Regions from separate parts of the Micromonospora sp. DT63 genome, predicted to be linked through region 2. Evidence: riboswitches for the same ligand, from Rfam matches in the RefSeq annotation. Region 2 holds a riboswitch; each other region holds the start of a gene.
The links. Region 2 has a riboswitch for cobalamin ahead of ACLQ27_RS24925 (ribonucleoside-diphosphate reductase subunit alpha). Riboswitches for the same ligand answer to the same signal wherever they lie in the genome.
Positions count from the first base shown of each region.

Region 1: it holds a riboswitch for cobalamin, as region 2 does, so the genes downstream of both, cobN (cobaltochelatase subunit CobN) here and ACLQ27_RS24925 (ribonucleoside-diphosphate reductase subunit alpha) in region 2, are expected to answer to the same signal.
Region 3: it holds a riboswitch for cobalamin, as region 2 does, so the genes downstream of both, ACLQ27_RS30265 (acyl-CoA thioesterase) here and ACLQ27_RS24925 (ribonucleoside-diphosphate reductase subunit alpha) in region 2, are expected to answer to the same signal.

Region 1 is NZ_JBNCKQ010000001.1:630,821-633,015, forward strand. Features, by position in the region: gene cobN (cobaltochelatase subunit CobN) at 1-851, opposite strand, end outside; cobalamin riboswitch at 1,115-1,291, opposite strand; gene ACLQ27_RS03020 (DUF5919 domain-containing protein) at 1,816-2,195, shown strand, end outside.
Region 2 is NZ_JBNCKQ010000007.1:205,935-208,129, reverse strand. Features, by position in the region: gene ACLQ27_RS24930 (CbtB domain-containing protein) at 1-86, opposite strand, end outside; cobalamin riboswitch at 145-218, opposite strand; cobalamin riboswitch at 417-636, shown strand; gene ACLQ27_RS24925 (ribonucleoside-diphosphate reductase subunit alpha) at 773-2,195, shown strand, end outside.
Region 3 is NZ_JBNCKQ010000012.1:42,602-44,796, forward strand. Features, by position in the region: gene ACLQ27_RS30260 (ABC transporter substrate-binding protein) at 1-466, opposite strand, end outside; gene ACLQ27_RS30265 (acyl-CoA thioesterase) at 580-1,077, opposite strand; cobalamin riboswitch at 1,221-1,434, opposite strand; gene ACLQ27_RS30270 (copper resistance protein CopC) at 1,606-2,195, shown strand, end outside.

The DNA.
Region 1 (2,195 bases), on a different contig from region 2:
ATCCGGCCGTCGAACTCGGGGATGGCCACCTGCATCGCCGCGTCCAACGGGGACAGCCCGGCGTCGCTGGCGGCCCACTGCTCCCGGGTGCTGGTCAGGCAGAGTGCCTGGATGACTGGCACGTCCAGGGCGGCGAGCGCGCCGACGTCCCACGCGTCCTCGTCACCGCCCCCGGACGCGTCGGCGGCGACCGCGCCGCCGGCCGCGAGCACGGTGACCAGCAGCGCGTCACAGCTGGCGAACAGCCCGAGCGGGCCCGCGCCCGTGGTCAGGCCCCGCAGCGAGCCGCAGAAGATCGGCAGCGGGTTGCCGCCGGCCTCCCGCACGGCCTCGGCCAGGACGTCGACGAAGGCGGTGTTGCCGGCGAGGGCGTGCGCCCGGTAGAAGACGATCCCCACGGTGGGCCGATCCGGGTCGCTCGGGTGGTCGCCGTGCACGCCGTACGCCGGGGTGGGCGCGGGCGGGGCGAACCCCTCGCCGGTGAGCAGCACGGTGTCGCAGAGGAACCGGGCCAGGTGTCCGAGGTTGTCCGGCCCGCCCTCCACAAGGTAGGCGAGGGCCTGGGTGACCACTCCGGACGGCACGGTGGAGACCGCCATCAGCTCCGCGTCGGGCACCGCCTCCCCGCCGAGCACGACAGTCGGCACGCCGCCGGCGAGGACCGCGGCGAGGCCGTCCGGCCACGCCTGCCGACCCCCGAGCAGGCGTACGACGGCGAGGTCGACGCCGTCGAGCAGGGCGGGCACCTCGTCGGCCGCCACCCGCGCCGGGTTGGCGAGCCGGTAGTCGGCGTCACTGGCGCGGGCGGCCAGCAGGTCGGTGTCGGCGGTGGAGAGCAGCAGAACGCGCACGGCAGGCTCCGGACGGTAACGTCGGCACGCTCGCGAGAGCGGCCTGGCGACGTGGGATGGGCGCAGGGTTCAGCGGACGCCGCGATCCGGCCGGCTCAGCGGCCTGCGGCCGGGAGCGACGGGCGGGGCGGTCCGGAACTCAGCGGTGAACGGAGACGATGCCGATCGCGGCGACGGCACGGCCGCGGTGCGCAAGACGGCAGCAGCCGTCGATGATGATGGAGACGCCAAGCGTCATCGGGTCCTCCTCGGGTGTCCACGCCCTGGGGTACGTCCCGACGGCCGAAGTATCCTGGCTTCCGGATCGACGCTCTCCCCCGGCCTTCCAACCGCAGACACACGGCCGTGACTCACGAGGGGGGATCGCTCCCCGGTGACAGTGGCGGGACCGCGTCGGATTCGCACCGACTTCCTTCACTGCCGTCAGGCCGCGAATGCTGCCACACCGGTCGGCTGCCGGTCAACGCCACCCCTGCGCACGCCAACGGCCACGATTAATCGACATATTGCGATCAGAGGTGTTGCCGGCGAGGTTCACCGCTCGGGCCGACGGTGGCGGGGTCGACGAGTCAGAGACAGCCAGCCGAGAAAACGCGCGTGCATCTCGACGAGGTCGGGATGACCGCCCAGGTTGAACTGGTCCTGGATCGCCTCGTTCATGCAGGACGCCAGATAGAGGGCAAGCGCGAGGGAATGACCGTAGAACTCCCCGACGAGGTCGAGTTGCGCCCGAGAGCACGGCCACGGGGCGGCACAGTTGCGGCACAGCCAAGCGGGTCGCATCGGCAAGTGCGGGCGGCACGGAAGTCTCACCCCCTGACCATGCTGGCCGTAGCCGTCGCATCCCATCACGGCGGGTGGTTCCTCGACGGATACTTTTCATCCTTCCTCCGGATGTCGCCACGGCAGTTCACTTCGGCCGCTGGTTACAGTGACCCTCGTCCCACGCGGGAAGGGAGCCACCGTGCCCGTCCGAACGACTGGACCCTTCACCGTTCCCCAGTCACTCTGGGACAGCGCGGACCTGCTCGACGCGTTGGCCGCCCGGGACATCGCTCAGGTGTTCCGGCTCGTGCAGCATGCCACCGGAGCGAGCCAGACCACTCTGGGTAGCGCCACCGGCCTCAGCCAGGCTCAGGTCAGCGAGATCACCAGCGGCGCCCGACGGGTCAGCAGCATTGACGTCCTGACCCGTATCTGCGCCGGCCTGTCCATGCCCAGGCACGCTCAGATGACACTCCTTCTGGGCGAGCATCAATCGGCCTCCGCAATACACGACGTCGATGAACGACAATTCGACATGACTGTTCCGGGCCGGTATGCCGATGTTGCCGCGATCTTCGC
Region 2 (2,195 bases):
ACGGCGACGGTGGCCAGGACCGTCCACAGGAGACGGGTCGGGGCAGCGGGGTGCACCAGCGGCTGGCTGGACGTGGAACTGGACATGCGTGCACGAACCTCCTCGGGGATGACGCGTCCCCATCGCAAGGCTGCGGACGACCGAGCGTCCTGGCTCGCGGCCCCGTAGTCGGGGACCGCTCACAGTGGCGCGACCGCGCCGGATTCTCACCGGCTTCCCTCGCGTCGCCGCAGATAGTGGGTTGACCGTATCGGTGCCGGTTCTCCTCGGTCAAGCCGGCGGCGAGGTCCGAATGCGACGCCGCCCGATGCTCGCGCGCCCGCCGTCGCCGACCGGATCGACGAGGACCGTCACCGACGACCGCGACACGCCCGGACCCGACATGTGGGGTGTGACAAACCCAGTCGCCCCTATATATGGTGTCGACCGCAGCTGGTTCGGCCACTCATCCCAGGGTGGCCGAGGCAAGAGGGAACCCGGTGGAATTCCGGGACTGCCCCGCAGCGGTGAGTGGGAACGACAGCCGTCATCAGCACTGGGCCGCCACTTGGCCTGGGAAGCGACGGCCAGTAGGGGACCGGGTGAACACCGGTCGTGCCCGCGAGTCCGAAGACCTGCCAGCGCGCCGCGTACCCGCATCCGGGTGGGCGGTGGTCCGAGGCCGCGTGGGACGGCCGACGCCTTTCGGATCCGCGCCCGCTGAGGCGTGGCGTCCGCTGGTGTCGGTCTCCCCGTGCCGAGGGCCGTCAGGTCTCAAGCTCGCGAGGAGTGAGTGGTGACAGTTACCGAGGTAGCCGCGACCGGCGGCGGCACGGCCCGCCGGGGTACGCCGACGCAGGTCCGCGAACGCGACGGCGCCCGCGAGGCGGTGGACGTGCGCACGCTCGTCGCCGAGGTCGAGCGCTTGGCCGACGACCTGCCCGACGTCGACCCGCTGCGGGTGGCGACCCGCACGGTCAGCGGCCTGTACGACGGCGCGACGACGGCCGAGCGGGACCGGCTGACCATCCAGACCGCGGCCGAGATGATCGGTACGGAGCCGCAGTACTCGCGCCTCGCCGCCCGGCTGCTGGCCGGCCACATCGACCGGGAGGTACGCCGACAGGGCGTCACCTCGTTCAGCGCGGCGATCCGGACCGGCCACGCGCAGGGGCTGATCGGGGATGAGACCGCCGCCTTCGTCGCCGCGCACGCGGGAACGTTCGACGACGCCATCGACCGGGACGGCGACCGGAGGTTCGAGTACTTCGGCCTGCGCACGGTCTACGACAGGTACCTGCTGCGCCACCCCACCACCCGGTTGGTGCTGGAGACCCCGCAGTACTGGCTGCTGCGCGTGGCCTGCGGTCTGTCCCGTACGCCGGACGAGGCCGTGGACTTCTACCGGCTGATGTCCAGCCTGGCCTATCTGCCCAGCTCACCGACGCTGTTCAACTCGGGCACCCGGCACACGCAGATGTCGTCGTGCTACCTCGTCGACTCGCCGCGCGACGAGCTGGACTCGATCTACCAGCGCTACGCCCAGGTCGCGAGCCTGTCCAAGTTCGCCGGTGGCATCGGCATCGCGTACTCCCGGGTCCGGTCCCGGGGCGCGCTGATCCGCGGCACGAACGGGCAGTCCAACGGGATCGTGCCGTGGCTGCGCACCCTTGACGCGAGCGTCGCCGCGGTCAACCAGGGTGGCCGGCGCAAGGGCGCGGCCTGCGTCTACCTGGAGCCGTGGCACCCGGACGTCGAGGAGTTCCTGCAACTGCGGGACAACACCGGCGAGGACGCCCGGCGTACGCACAACCTGAACCTCGCCAACTGGATCCCGGACGAGTTCATGCGCCGTGTCGAGGCCGACGAGGTGTGGTCGCTGTTCGACCCGAACGAGGTTCCCGAGCTGCCCGACCTGTGGGGGGAGCGGTTCGACGCCGCGTACCGGGCGGCCGAGGCGCAGGGCCGCTACGTGCGGCAGGTGCCGGCGCGGGAGCTGTACGGGAAGATGATGCGCACTCTGGCGCAGACCGGCAACGGGTGGATGACCTTCAAGGACGCGGCCAACCGGCTGTGCAACCAGACGGCCGAGTCGGGCAACGTGGTGCACCTGTCCAACCTGTGCACCGAGATCATCGAGGTGTCCAGCGACGGCGAGACCGCGGTGTGCAACCTCGGCTCGGTGAACGTCGCCGCCCACCTGACCGAGAACGGCA
Region 3 (2,195 bases), on a different contig from region 2:
CGAGTCGACGCTCGGCGTCCGCCCGGATCTCCGCCGCCCTGCCGGTCGTGCCGGTCAACGCGGCCACGGCGTCGACCGTGTCCAGTATCCCGCCGATGGTCCTCGCCTCCAGCGACACCACCCTGGTATCGAGGTCGATCAGCCGGACCGCGTCGTTGACCCGCGCATAGGAGACCGCGCACACATCGCAGAGGTCCTGGGTCAGAATCAGGTCCGGTCTCAAGCCCTCCAGCAGCGTGACGTCAAGCTGGTACAACGACGAGCCTCGGTGCGCGTCGCCAGCGATCGCCGCCGAGATCTCCCGGCTCGTCAACGCCTCGGGCAGAGACGTTCCCGTCACCACCGGAACACCGGCAAGGCCGCCCGGCGGCCAGTCACACTCGTGCGTGCGGCCGACCAGATGCCCGGTCAGGCCGAGCAAGGCCACGATGTCCGTGGCCGCCGGCAGCAGTGAGAGGATCCGCACACCCGTCTGCCTACCAGGAGTGACCGAGCCACGTCCACTGCGCCGGCCGGCCTCAGGACGACGATCGCGGCGAAGGAGCCGGCCAGCGTCGCGGCGGACAGTCCGAGCACGGCTCAGCCCTCCCCGGCGCCGTCGAGCAACGCCCGCCGTAGCGCCAACCGGTGCTCCCGGCGGATCTCCGCCTCCCGGTACCGCCGCCGGTCCCCGTCGGTCTCCGGTAGCAGCGGCGGCACCGCGCGCGGTTGACCGTCGTCGTCGACAGCGACCATGACCAGATGCGCGGTGGCCACGTCGGTGGGCGGCACCGCACGGTCCCACCGGTCCGCCGTCACCTTCACGGCCACCTCCATCGAGCTGCGTCCCGCCCAGGTGATGCGCGCGTCGACGTGCACGACGTCGCCGACCCGCACCGCGCGCAGGAACGCGGTCTCGTCGATCGCGGCGGTCACCGCCGGGCCGTCGGAGTGCCGGGCGGCGACCACACCGGCCACCGAGTCGATGAGGTTCAGGATCCGGCCGCCGTGCACCGTACCCATCAGGTTCGTGTGGTGCTGATCCATGATCTGCGACAGGGTCAGGTGCGACGCCGACGGCGCTCGGCCGGCGATCATGCTGGTGTCGTGCACAGCGGTAGTCCGTCCCTCGGGAAACCACACCGCCGGATCACGGGCACACGCTGACGAGGACGCGACCGCGCTGAGACGCCGCACGTCACCCGGCAAGTCCACCCGCGAGACCGACGGCAGCGCACACGGTCGTGTGCGCAGCGCCGGCAGGTCTTCGGACTCGCGGGCGCGACCGGCTGCGCCGGTCCCCTACTGGCCGTCGCTTCCCAGGCCGCTGGCCCAGTGCTGATGACGGCGGTCGTTCCCACTCACCGCTGCGGGGCAGCCCCGGATTCCCACCGGGTTCCCTCTTACGCCGCCCAGCCGGATACGGCCAGGCGAACCAGCGCCACCAGCCAGCCTAGTTGATCGAAGGCGGGGAGCACGGCGCAGGTTTCGCCCGCCCTACGGGAGGCGACACAGCCTTTCACATCTGCGACACAGGACCGGAACCACAGCGAATCCAACTTTTGCTATGTGAGGAAAAAGATCGCGACCCCTTGCGCAAAGTCTCGGCACGGCGAGGATATTCAGATGCGTCGTCTCCCTCGGACTCCTGCTCAGGTGGCCTCGGGCCTGCTCGCACTCGCTCTCGCCTCGGCGGTCACCCTGCTCGCGTCCGTTCAACCGGCCGCCGCTCATGGGACTCTCGCCATGTCCACCCCGGCGGCCGGTGCCACCGTGAAAGCGCCGTTGACCTCGGTGCAGCTGTACTTCACCGAGAAGGTCGCCGCCAACGCGCACTTCACCATCACCGCGCCGGGTGGCAGCCGGGTCGACAACGGTTGGACCTACGGGGAGCCGAAGACGCTGAACCAGCCGGTGCGCGAGTACTCCCTGGTCAACGGGCAGTTCGAGCCGCGCGAGTACACGACGGGGTTCCCCGCGGTGATCGCCCTCGCGCATCTGCCCGCAGCGGGTCAGTACTCGGTGAGCTATCTGTCGGTCGCCTCGGACGGTGACCCGGTCCGCGGCACGATGACCTTCCGCTACAGCGGGCGGGCGACGGCCGCGCCCCAGGGGTGGCAACCGCCGACGAACCAGCCCGACCCGGCGCTGCTGGCCGCCATCGAGCAGCACCGGGCGCCCGGGCAAGCATCTGCGGTACCGACCACAGCGGCCGA